Regions from separate parts of the Paenibacillus sp. FSL P4-0184 genome, predicted to be linked through region 1. Evidence: riboswitches for the same ligand, from Rfam matches in the RefSeq annotation. Region 1 holds a riboswitch; each other region holds the start of a gene.
The links. Region 1 has a riboswitch for cyclic di-GMP ahead of MKY52_RS18365 (thiamine pyrophosphate-binding protein). Riboswitches for the same ligand answer to the same signal wherever they lie in the genome.
Positions count from the first base shown of each region.

Region 2: another riboswitch for cyclic di-GMP. It lies ahead of MKY52_RS04435 (glycosyl hydrolase); the one in region 1 lies ahead of MKY52_RS18365 (thiamine pyrophosphate-binding protein).
Region 3: another riboswitch for cyclic di-GMP. It lies ahead of MKY52_RS06730 (choice-of-anchor A family protein); the one in region 1 lies ahead of MKY52_RS18365 (thiamine pyrophosphate-binding protein).
Region 4: another riboswitch for cyclic di-GMP. It lies ahead of MKY52_RS09955 (NPCBM/NEW2 domain-containing protein); the one in region 1 lies ahead of MKY52_RS18365 (thiamine pyrophosphate-binding protein).

Region 1 covers NZ_JBBORN010000001.1:4,200,445-4,203,596, reverse strand. Annotated here, with positions in the region: gene MKY52_RS18375 (helix-turn-helix transcriptional regulator) at 1-129, shown strand, start outside; gene MKY52_RS18370 (methyl-accepting chemotaxis protein) at 252-1,502, shown strand; cyclic di-GMP riboswitch class I at 1,693-1,790, shown strand; gene MKY52_RS18365 (thiamine pyrophosphate-binding protein) at 1,909-3,152, shown strand, end outside.
Region 2 covers NZ_JBBORN010000001.1:1,037,622-1,040,773, forward strand. Annotated here, with positions in the region: gene MKY52_RS04435 (glycosyl hydrolase) at 132-1,682, opposite strand; cyclic di-GMP riboswitch class I at 1,695-1,774, opposite strand; gene MKY52_RS04440 (sugar phosphate nucleotidyltransferase) at 1,911-3,152, opposite strand, start outside.
Region 3 covers NZ_JBBORN010000001.1:1,571,391-1,574,542, reverse strand. Annotated here, with positions in the region: gene MKY52_RS06740 (winged helix-turn-helix transcriptional regulator) at 1-52, opposite strand, end outside; gene MKY52_RS06735 (hypothetical protein) at 438-830, opposite strand; cyclic di-GMP riboswitch class I at 1,322-1,412, shown strand; gene MKY52_RS06730 (choice-of-anchor A family protein) at 1,523-2,611, shown strand; gene MKY52_RS06725 (hypothetical protein) at 2,604-2,810, shown strand; gene MKY52_RS06720 (hypothetical protein) at 2,841-3,029, shown strand; gene MKY52_RS06715 (LPXTG cell wall anchor domain-containing protein) at 3,026-3,152, shown strand, end outside.
Region 4 covers NZ_JBBORN010000001.1:2,295,792-2,298,943, forward strand. Annotated here, with positions in the region: gene MKY52_RS09945 (EAL domain-containing protein) at 1-803, shown strand, start outside; gene MKY52_RS09950 (hypothetical protein) at 913-1,485, shown strand; cyclic di-GMP riboswitch class I at 1,643-1,729, shown strand; gene MKY52_RS09955 (NPCBM/NEW2 domain-containing protein) at 1,988-3,152, shown strand, end outside.

The sequences.
Region 1 (3,152 bases):
ACGATCGAGTCGGCCTGCCGGATAATCCTTTCTTTTAGTCCCTCAGTTATTGTACTTTCACCGCAAGAACTTTTAGAGATGGTAAAGTCTGCTATCGCAAAAATTTCCGCTATTTATGAGGATTTTTGACACGAAATCTAAAGAACTACTCCGAAAAGAAGATTTATGTCAGTTCTTACTATAGACCAATCACCTTTAAATCCCATATAATAACACCAATACATAATATTAATAAGGAGGACATTATACCAATGAACTGGATGCATAAACTTCCGTTAAAACAAAGAATTGTTGCCGGATGTTACCTCGTTGCCGCACTATTTGCCATTCCTGTTTTAGTTACTTTTATGATCTTAGGCAACATTATTTTGGGTATTGTTCTAATCGTTGTTCTTGCTGCTCTAACCTTCCCAGTGGCCCGCTTTATCGAGAGAACGCTTACATCTTCTTTTGATGACATCGCGAATGTATCTCATAGTATTTCAAAAGGGGATTTTACTAGTAGAGCCGATGAGAACGGGTCTATGGGGGACGTAAGTCGTTCCTTTAATACTATGATTGACAAGCTCAAGAAGATTTTGACAGAAGCATCACAAATCACTCGTCAAGTTATGGATGCAAGCCGTGGAATCGAAGATAAGAATCAGAATTTGAAAATTGTCATGGCACAGGTAGCCTCTTCGTCTAACGAGCTAGCTCTTGGTGCAAATGAAATATCTACGGATATCGCTGAAATGACAGAATCTATTAAAGATATTGAGAATAAAGTATCCAATTATACGAACTCAACGAAAGAAATGAACAGACGTTCAATACATACATTAGAACTAGTTGAACAAGGACGGCAGTCCGTTGATACTCAAGCTGAAGGCATGCGCAAAAACATCCAGGCTACTCAAAAAGTAGCTGATACTATCGAAGCCCTGTCTCATAATGCTCGCGGAATTACGATGATTACAAAAACCATCACAGAGATCGCTGAGCAGACCAACCTCTTATCGCTGAATGCCTCCATCGAAGCAGCACGCGCCGGAGAGCATGGTCGAGGATTTGCTGTAGTCGCACAGGAGGTTCGTAAACTTGCCGAGGAATCAACGGCTTCAACGAAGGAAGTCTTTGGCTTAGTTCGGAGCATCGAAACTGATATCAAACAAGCGATTGACAATATCGCTATCAACGAAGAAGTCGTACAGGTACAGAATGAGATGATCACTCAATCTGCTCATATCTTTGCTCAAATTGTGCAAAGTGTGCAGTATATTACCGAGCAAATCTCTTCCTTCTCTGCTGAAAGTGATCTGATGTTGGAAAGTGCCTTGAAAATCTCAAGTGCAATAGAGAATATCTCTGCGATCACACAGCAAACCGCTGCCGGCACCGAGGAAGTATCCGCCGCTATGAATGAACAAATTAATGCCCTGCAGTCTGTTGCTGAAGAAACTGAGAAAATGACACAGGCTGTGTTTAATCTACAGAAGACTATCCATATTTTCAAGTTTTAAGTCACTTGCAAATCATATAAACAAGTCCAAAAACTCCTCCTAAGTTTTGACTTAGGGGGAGTTTTTTTATATCTATTATTTCATAGGTTGGACAATACTTTCGTCAAAATTCGAGTTAATTTGCGAAAATATATTGACAAAGGTTCTCTAGGAATATATTGTAAAGGAAAATTCTTCTTATAAATTTTAAAATTAATATTGGCAAAATCTTCGAAAGAGGATGACGCAAAACCATGGATCTACAGCCTCATTTTTTTAATCAGAGGCCATGACTGCCAGGTTGCAGAAAACCAAAACGACTGAACAATTGTTCAGTCTCTATGGCGATTTATGCCACCAACCTGTGCCCTAATTCAGAGCACAGGTTTTCTAATGTTTGATTTTAAAATAACAATCAACTTGTGAGGTGTATTTTTTGAAGACAGTCGCAGATTACATGTCGGAAGCACTACGGAACCTAGGTGTTACCCATTCCTTTGGTATTATCGGGAAATCCATTTGTCCTATTGTTCTTAAAATGGTAGATTACGGTATTGAATTTATTCCTGGGAGACATGAGTCCAGTTCCGGCTTCGAAGCAGCCGGGTATGCGCTTAAAACTGGAAAACTAGGTGTAGCTTTTGGTACTTCAGGTCCTGGTGGAACAAACCTATTAACTGCAGCAGCACATGCTAAGGCTAACAACCTACCTGTCCTATTTATTACTGGCCATCAATCTATTAAAGAGCTTGGAATTCCCCAATGTCAGGACTCTACCTCTTTTCTAGCTGATTTAGCTGATATGTTTAGACCTGCCACCTTATATAGCAAGCTTATTGAACGTGGAGATCACTTTAACACAATCTTTAATCATGCCATATCCATTGCTTTGAGCGGTAATCGTGGTCCAGTTCACCTTTGTATTCCTTTTGATGTACAAACGGAATTGCTAGAGGAATGTAATATTGTAATCCCTGAACGCGAATCACTGGTTAGCCATGCTAATATCGACCGTGTACTTGATGCTATAAATAACTCTAAGAATCCAATAATTATCGCAGGTAAGGGCGTTAACCGCTCAGGAGCACATAGTGAGCTAATTCAATTAGCGGAAACATTTAATATTCCTGTAGTTACATCTCCAGGTGGTAAAGGGGCTATAGCTTGGGATCATCCACTCTATCACGGTCCAATTGGAGTAGGCGGTTGTACCCATGGGGATGACTTGCTGAATCAAAGTGATCTATTTATCGTTCTCGGGTCACGTTTAAGTGATATGACTATTTGTAATCTTAAAAGGGAAAATCATCCTGCAACATTAATTCAGTTTGATAGCGATCCGACTTTTGTCGGAAAAATATTGTTCTCTAAAACGATTCCAGTGACTGGAGATCTACGCGACAATCTAGTTTACTATCTCAATAATATTGACACGAACAATATCACAAAACGCGAAGCACCGACAAATTCCGATTATACCGAAGAGCCTCCGATTTTACCAAACCTTTCACTTGCATCGGTCTTGAGTACGATGAGTGATTTGATTCCTTATAACAGCACAGTCTTTGTTGATGATGGAAGTCACGGTTTCCATGCTGCGAAATGGTACAAGGTTAAGAAACCGGGCAGTTTTGTTTTCGATGCTTACTTTGCTTGCATGGGTAATTCCAT
Region 2 (3,152 bases), 3.2 Mb from region 1:
GTACTGCCTCCACAGGTGCTAAATAAACATACCTGTTATCGGACAATCGTCTTCTGACCTAATGAGGACTATAGCTTAGTAGCTCTGCAATAACGCAGAGCCACTAAGGATCGACCTGTAATTTTCATCAATCAGGAGACATCCGGAAGATAAAGTGCACTTGCTGGAACTGTCTCTTTAGCTTGACTAGCACTTTCCCACATCAAGCGGACTCTCGCATCGCCTTCATTTTCGTAATACTCCACCTTGATATCGTATAGCTGACCAGCCTTCAGCGTTATATTCCCCTTACGCTCAGTACCACTTTGCTTAGTCCAACTATCAATCACGGATTGCCCATTCACCCACACACGGATGCCATCATCTGAGGTAGTGTAAAATGTATATTGCTCATCATAAAATGGCTTAATTTTACCGCTCCAACGTATGGAGAAACGATCAATCCCGAGGGCGGCATCCGGCGATCCTTGCCGCCAATTGAAATCGATAATTGCATCAGTTCTAGTAAGAGCTGCTGTTCCCGATAGCTGTATGTTGTTGTAATATTCTCCTGCAAGCCCCTTCGCAAGAGGAATGGCTGCCTCACCATCTTCTTCGGGAGGTGCCGGCGCTGGTGCAGCGCTAGGTGTCGGTGCCAGACCAGTATTTAATTTATCTCTGGTCAGGGTGTAGTTGCTATTCATAAATGTTTTGATTGTGTCTGCACTGTTATTCTCGTAAAGCATTTTTCCCCAGCTCATCATATACGTCCATTTACTTTGTGATTGCTGAAGCTTCTCCAGATTAGGCATTTCACCATTCTCCCCGATCGCAATCGGTTTGCCTGCGGCTAGACTCAACAAGCTGTCATAGTATTTTTGCTGGTAATCATTTTCGTATATATCTACTGCCAGAATATCTACTTTATCAGCACCTGGATAAGTTAGCGCATAAGGATCTGACCAAACATTGGGAGCATTCGGACTCCATACCCATAACAAATTATTTAATTTATGAACGTTAACAAAACGGTCATACATAATATTCCAAAGTTTAGAAAAGTTATTTTTCTTCCCCCACCAGAACCAGTTCCCGTTCATTTCATGATAGGGTCTCCAAAGCACCGGAACATTGGCATCGCGCAAGCTTTTTAAAGAGACTGCCACCTTATCAAGTTCAGCGATCAGACTGTTATATTGCTTGGTACCCGGTGTAACGTAACTATCGAACTCATTCTGACTAAGTGTTTTTTTCACATTATCCCAGTCATAAGAGGTGCCCGGCAGGTTAGCATGAAAAGTCATAGCTACGATCCCGCCCGCTTTATTCCAGTTGATGGCGCTGTTCACCACATTTTGACGCTGCCAGGTCATCGTTCCTTCTGACTGACCGCTGATCGCGCCCAGTTCATAACCGTGAAGAGCGGCATATTGTCCGCTGGTTCCCTTCAGCATATTGTTAATTTCATCTGGACTTTCTAAATAGTCATGTTGACCAGCAATAATACCTTTTCCTGAGATCGAGTAAAAATAGTTAAGCAGCTTTACGGCTTCAGGTGAGGCTCCTGGGGTAACTGGCGTTCCAGAATTTGAAGCAGCTATGACAACAGACGGCGAAATTCCAACAGTAAGCGGAAGTGCAGTCAGAAACAAGACGAGTGACAGAAATGCGCCAAATAATCGATACGTACGGTAAGCTTTCAAAATAATCTCCCTTTCGGTAGCCAGGCTGCCACTCTTTCGAAGGCCCTATAGCTTTGCGTCCCTACCTTTCGATAGGTTTGCCTTTTCAATTTAAGAGAAATAATCTCTCTTACCGTAAGTATCGACGACAATTAATGATATATTTAGTGTTTTTATGACTTTTTTTGATAATTGAGTCAATTTACCTGTTTCAAGAAATTTTGGATTGGTTAAATAGATAGGTTAGACCTATGAAATGAATTGTTGTAGTTCTATATCATTCCAGTCTAAAGTAATACGAATGTTATCTTCTTCTACTAATTCAGAACCCGTCTGTACCTCTATAAACTCGACATCCGTCAAAGCAAGGATCGCGTGCTTCGTTCCTTCCGGTATACGTACCACGTCCCCAGCCTTCACATTATGTTTTTTCTCATTCAGCACAATACTTGCTTCGCCGCTGACGATTGTCCAAATTTCACTACGCTTGCGATGTAATTGATAGCTGATATTATTCCCCTCGGATATAAAAATCCGTTTGGTCAGCACTTCATTGCCTTCATCATATTTCACATAATCAATAACTTTGTAATGGCCCCAGCGGCGTTCCTCGTACATCGGTCTTTGTTCAAAGGTCTTCAGCACTTCTTTAATCCGCGGGCTCTCAGCTTTATGGGTAACTAGAATCCCATCCGGGCTAGCCGCAATGATCAGATCCTTCGCACCAATTACCGTAATCGGAATATCCAGCTCATTAATCAAGCAAGTCCCCTCAGAATCCGCCGTTACAAAACCTTTTCCTACATGTTTGCTACTCATTTCCTCTGTCAGCGTATTCCACGTTCCAAGATCCTTCCAGAATCCATCATACGGCTGTACTACAATATGTTCTTCTTTCTCTACCACTTCATAATCAAAGCTGATGGAAGACAATAGCTTATACTGCTTCTGCAATTCTTCATATCCTAAAGGCAACCCTTTACGCTGCAAAATATCTAACAAGTACCCTAAGCGGAAGGCAAACACTCCACAATTCCACAATGCATTTTGCTCGATGAGCTGTTCTGCTTGTATGCGGTCTGGTTTCTCTTGAAAATGACTCACCTTCATAAAACCATTTCCCCCCGCCTCTTCGGTGGTAGGAATAATATATCCGTATTTCTCTGAGGCATGTTCAGGAACAACACCCATTAGTGCCAGATTTGCTCCACTTTCCAGCATGGTCCCCTCAAGCATAGCTATGGTATCGAAAAAGGATGCTTCTACATAAGGGTCAACAGGCAATATTGCTACCGTCTCCGCTGGAGAAACACCTGCCACTGAATAAAGATAGGTAGCTGTTAAGGCGATAGCCGGAAAAGTATCCCGACGCTCCGGTTCAACGATAATCGGCACATGACTTCCCAGTTGGCTTTGTATCATTTCTACTTGGCTGCGGCCGGTGGCCAGATAAGATGATTCTGCCATCCCCGCTTCCTCCAGCTGTCTCCA
Region 3 (3,152 bases), 2.6 Mb from region 1:
AGCTAGTGTCCTTCTGTTGAATGCCAGGTGGTATACAGATTTCATCACTCATGGGCTATTACCCTCCTTCAGAAAATATTCAACGAAAAGGCAAACGCCTGTTGTCGCTCCGTACTCAAGTCCCGACTTTATTATGTTTTCAACCTGCTATCAAGTCATCCTGCGAGCAACGAACTCACTATATCATTTTGAAACAATTAGTTCAAAGCACTCGTGGCTAACTATCAAGCGGATAGCCTAAGCTACGAATTGAAGTTTTTTAATGTAATTTTCATGTGAGCATCATCTTATTTTCAGGTTCAAGGTATATATTGAAGACACCAAACACCCCCCAGTGTTTTGTGGTATAAATCTCTCAGGTCTTGCCAACTCCCATGGTAAGGCCTATTTTTTTTGTTCGCTAATTAAATGGGGGAGGGGGCAGCTTCTTCGCTACTTCACTTAATCTGATACTGCTCTTCATAGCTCTTAAAAGATGAAATATCCAGACCGAGATATCTGCGCATATGAATGGCAGCTTGGGCAGCGACAATGTCGTTTAACAGCAGCATTCGTTCATGGTATCCACGACATATAAATTTGGCTTCTATCCCCGTGTTAAGTCTGTTCTGCTCATAAACCTTGATTCCCCGTTTTCTCATCTCTGAACGAACATCTCTTAGATCTGTTGTAGCAACTGCTGCGGCTGTTTCAAGAACCTCCAGATAGGGGGTGGGTGTTCGTAAATGTGCAGATAGAATGGCGGAGTCCCGTTCGAAAGCTGATAAAATCATCGGAAGCAATAAATAAGATTTCACCAGCATGTTGTCCCTGCTTTCAGCTCTATTCATGAATCTCATCACCTCTAATGGGAACGTATATTCGTATTCTACCCCGATATTCCAAAAATAATCAATGGTATTTCTAAACAGCTAGTCCAATGTGATTGAATTCACAACTAAATTAGAAAGAATAAAATATATTAAAATTGTAATAATAAAAAATAATGCTTCAGACTTATATAAAGGGAGAATTAGGATGAATGAGGAAGGAAGTCTCCGCCGTGGAATGGTATTTGGTTTGATTCTAAGTATTCCATTATGGATATCGATATTAGGTTGGATAAAGTTACTTTAAAATTAAAGGAAAACCTTTGTGTGAAGCGCCTTTAGGCGCTTTTTTTGTGCTTGCTTACGCGTATGAATATCAGAAGGGATTGATTGACAATTGTGGGGATGGAGCGCTAAACTATTATTAGTTCAAAAGTATTAAAAGTCATAGACGATTATTTAATAGGATGCTTAAAATGCTAGTTCTAATCTGCAAGTCAATACATATATTATCATGATAATAGCAAACCGCCTGAAAGGGTGGGACGCAAAGTCCAGGAGTCTAAAGTGTCTTAAATGCGCTATGACCGTCCGACTGCCATGAGAAGGGAATTCCACTTCTTTTTTGGCGGTCTTTTTTGTTGTTAGGTCCTTTAGAGTTTCTGGTAATTATTCTGATTAAATATAAATCATAGATTTAGGAGGTGTGCTTTTTGAAAAGAAGAATGAAACCGCTGCTAGCACTAGTATTAGCGGGGATTTTGACAGTAGGTAGTGGTCTTTCTGGAGGTCATTTGGTAAAAGCGGCTGGGGAGGTGCTCCCCTATACTCCTACACCTGTGTTAGGTATTGCAGGGAATTTTAATACTTTTATTTTTGGGGATTTCAAACAATCTAATGATCAGGTTCATGGGCGCCTTGCGGCCAAAGGTAACATTACTTTGCAGAATTACGGCGTATCCAAGGATAATCCAGGTGGAGATGTTCTTATTGCTGGTAATGACATCAGTTTTACTAATGGGACTGTTCATGGAGCATCCGTTTATGGTGGTGTTTTTTCCAGCAACGGTGTAGATCTTAAAGAACCAGCGAGAAAAGGGACTCCTATTGATTTTGATGCTGAAGAGCAATTTCTTATTGGACGTTCTAATGAATTCTCTTCACTTGCTACAATAGGAACTTTCAAAAAGGAATATGGGAAAATAACGATTGATGCTCCGGAACCATTTAACGTTCTTAATCTTAGTGCTGCCGATTTCGCTGGTGCTAATGGCTTACAGTTTAATATTGCAAATAGCGCCACAGTTATCATTAACGTTAGCGGAAGTTCAGTTAACATTCCAAGCTTTCAAATCTGGGGAGGGAGCCCTAACAAGGTATTATTTAATTTTTATGAAGCTAGCACTGTTGACATTGGAAGTTTAACAATAGAAGGAACTATCCTAGCTCCGCTTGCAAAAGTAACTTATAATTCCGGTGAACTGCATGGGACGCTGATTGCAAAGGGATTTGCTGGTGGGGTGCAGATGCATTGGTATCCATATGGAGGGGAAGAACCACCTCCAACACCAACGCCGACCGTGACGCCAACACCAACGCCGACCGTGACGCCAACACCAACGCCGACCGTGACGCCAACACCAACGCCGACCGTGACGCCAACACCAACGCCGGCCGTGACGCCAACACCAACGCCGGCCGTGACGCCAACACCAACGCCGGCCGTGACGCCTACGCCGACGTCGACCGTGACACCAACACCGACGCCGACCGTGACACACACACGCCTACGCCGTGCGTGACACCGACACCGAAGCCGACACACACACCAAAACGCACACACCAACACCGACACCGAAGCCGACACACACACCAAAGCCAACACCGACACCGAAGCCGACACACACACCAAAGCCAACACCGACACCGAAGCCAACGCACACACCAAAGCCAACACCGACACCGAAGCCAACGCACACACCAAGGCCAACACACACGTGACGCCAACCAAAACCAACACCAACGCCGATCGTGACGCCAACACCAACGCCGATCGTGACGCCAACACCAACGCCGATCGTGACGCCAACACCAACGCCGATCGTGACGCCAACACCAACGCCGATCGTGACGCCAACACCAACGCCGATCGTGACGCCAACACCAACGCCGATCGTGACGCCAACACCAACGCCGATTGTGACGCCAACACCAACGTGACGCCAACACCAACGCCGATCGTGACGCCAACACCAACGCCGATCGTGACGCCAACACCAACGCCGATCGTGACGCCGACACCGAAGCCAACGCACACACCAAAGCCAACACCGACACCGAAGC
Region 4 (3,152 bases), 1.9 Mb from region 1:
GTAATGACCATATGGAGTCGGAGCAGGTTGAATTCCGTATAGATGACCAAACATGGAGACCTCTATCCGAATTACCCACTGTACTTGATATGGAGTGGATTGATGAGGTTATAACTAAGGGTTTAGTTACTTGTCACTTCCAACCGATTGTGAACGTACGGGAAGAGCTTTTTGCATACGAGCTCCTATCCAGATTTAAAAAAGAAGATGGGTCCCTTATCTATCCTAATGAGATTTTTGCAGCGGCACGGAATCGTGGGCGTTTATATGCTTTAGACCGGTTATGTAGAATGACTGCTGTAAAATATGCTGCACCCTTAAATAAAAAAACCTTTATTAATTTTATCCCAACGTCGATCTACGCGCCAGAGTTCTGCTTAAGATCAACCATTGAACTGGCCAATCAATTAGGCGTCGATCCCTCTCTTTTTGTCTTTGAAGTTGTTGAGACGGAGAAAGTGGATGATCTCGCTCATTTGAAAGCTATTTTGACATATTACAAGGATCGGGGATTTGAATACGCTTTAGATGATGTTGGCGAGGGCTTCAGCACGATCGAGATGTTGTTGGAGCTTAAACCCCATTACATGAAGCTGGATATGAAATATGTTCAGGGTGTGTCCAGCGATCTGAACAAACAGAAAATAGCTAAACAATTTTTAGAAAAAGCTTTAGAAATCCAATCCGTTCCTTTAGCAGAAGGTGTGGAGTTTAGAGGGGACTTTGAATGGCTTAAGCAGAGTGGTTATCAGTTGTTTCAGGGATATTTATTTGGAAAGCCTGATCCTATTCCCAAACAGTGATCCTAATGAGTATAACTCCGTCTAGAGGATGAGGTGAATTTCAGGTCAGAGTCTGAGTACAGCCAACCCCCGGGGTTGTATAATTAAGGTAATTGAGAAGGGGGACGGGATGGATATGAAATGGCATAAGTACATCACACGCTGGGCGGATTCTAGAGGGTTAGGTGGACGAGAAATTGATTATCAATGGCCGTCTCCATCATTTCCGGTGGTAAGTATTCGCAGCAATTTGGGTCGATACTCAGGTCAGGGGTATGGTCACGGAAGCAAGCCACAAGTGAAGACAGCTGTTGGATTAATTGCCATTGGAGATATAGCTGTTGGCCTGATTTCCATAGGTGCGATAAGCGTAGGGGTTCTATCCGTGGGTGCAATATCACTAGGAATGTGGTTAGCCCTTGGAGCGATAGCAATTAGCTGGCTTGGCTTCGCAGCTGGGGCGATTGCCATTGCAGGAGTGGCTGTAGGAGCGATCGCGATAGCCGAAAAAGCGTTGGGAGCTGTTGCCATAGGTGATACGGCATTTGGGGCGGTAGCCATAGGACGAATTGCTGGGGGAGCAGTAGCTATTGGCCAATGGGCATATGGTCTAATCGCAGTTGGCGAGCATGGCTTCGGATTAATTCCCATCACGGGCGATGTGTGGAATTGGTTCCGGCGTTTGTTTGGTGCGGGGAGTTAAGTAGACCTCCAGTCCTAAAGTGTCCTCTCTCTTCCGGGATAGTCGATAAATAATATCTATCACGATAGAAAAAGTAATTGCAATTACCTATTCGGATTTCATACCAATTAATCATGCGATCAGATGTAGCGTTATGTTACTCTTTGTAATGTATTCGAAACTTCATAGGCAAACCTATGGAAATGTAGGGACGCAAAGCTATAGGGACTAAGGTTATCATAACTATTGTCAGCCAGCTGCCAAAGAGTGTATTACGCTTTTTGTTAAAATATAAGAAAGGTTAAGTTATACACCTATACTTAATGTCTTATATTTCTCGCCTAAACCCTTATCGTCCTTATAAGGACGCCGAAGGCGTTTATGCTTGTTAAAGTTTAATAAAAATTAAGTCTTAGTTTTTATGCGACTTTATACGCAATCAAGCTACTCTTTTGGGGTAGTTTTTTTTGTGCCTATTTTTAGGCACGGAAGAGATTCATATTACATCTAGGGGGTAGAAAAGATGAAAAAAATGATTGCGATCGCTACATCGGCAGCCATGTTAGCTAGTTTTTCGAGTGAGGCAGGTTATGCTTTAGCAAGTGATGTAAGCAAGGTAAGTGTAGTGAACACTGTAGTACAAAGCAAGGCTGACCTATTCAGCAATGCGTCAGTTATTCCTTTTGATCTGTACGGCAAGGCTATCCTAAGCGCTTATAATGATGTTTTTAGAATGAATCCTGCGAATATTAAATCCATTACCAATAACGGTGGCAACTACTCAGGTTCACCTATAGCTAAGGCTATGGATGGCGATATGAGTACGCATTGGGAAACGGGCAAACCGAACAGTTCAACGTTTACGAATGAGGTTGTCTTTGTTTTCAATGAGTCCACTGAATTAAATAGAATCGTATACGCTGCAAGACAATCCAGTGCAAAGGGGAAGGGGTTTGCTCAGGAATTTGATATTTATGGCTCAACTACGGATGCAGGCGATTATACGCTAGTATCCTCTGGAGAATATAAAGGCGGAGCAGGTGACGTAGTAGAGATTCAGTTTGCACCTACAGCCTTCAAGAGACTTAAATTTGTCTTCAAAAAAGCTAACCAAGATTGGGCGAGTGCGGCTGAGTTTTCTTTTTATAAAGAAGATACCGTATCCGCTAAAATGAAAAATTTATTTACAGACGATACCTTGAGTCAAGTTAGCGCAGCATTTAATACGGTGGAGAAATTAACGGCTTTAGAACAAGAAGTGCAGACACATCCACTGAACGCGCAGTTTCAAGCAGATATAGAGAATGCAAACGTACTTCTGGAGAACCATCAAATAGAGGCAACAGCGGCTAAGGTTTCGAAGCTAAAAGGCTATGGTACAGCATACGAAAATGCCTATAGCGAAGCTTATAGAATGCCCAACTCAAACGTATCAAAAGTAACGGTGAACGGTGGGAGCTATCCAGGTACCAAACCGGAATACATGCTCGATGACCAGCCGAATACACACTGGGAAACGAACAAAAACAATGATGACAGCTTCACGAATGAAGTCGTGTTTGAATTAGCGCAAGCGAAAGTACTAGATAGATTGGCTTTTCTGGCTAGAGATAACCGCAAAGGCTTCCCAGAGGCTTTTGAAATCTATGTATCAGAGACGAGTAAAGGAGAGACCTTCCAACTTGTAT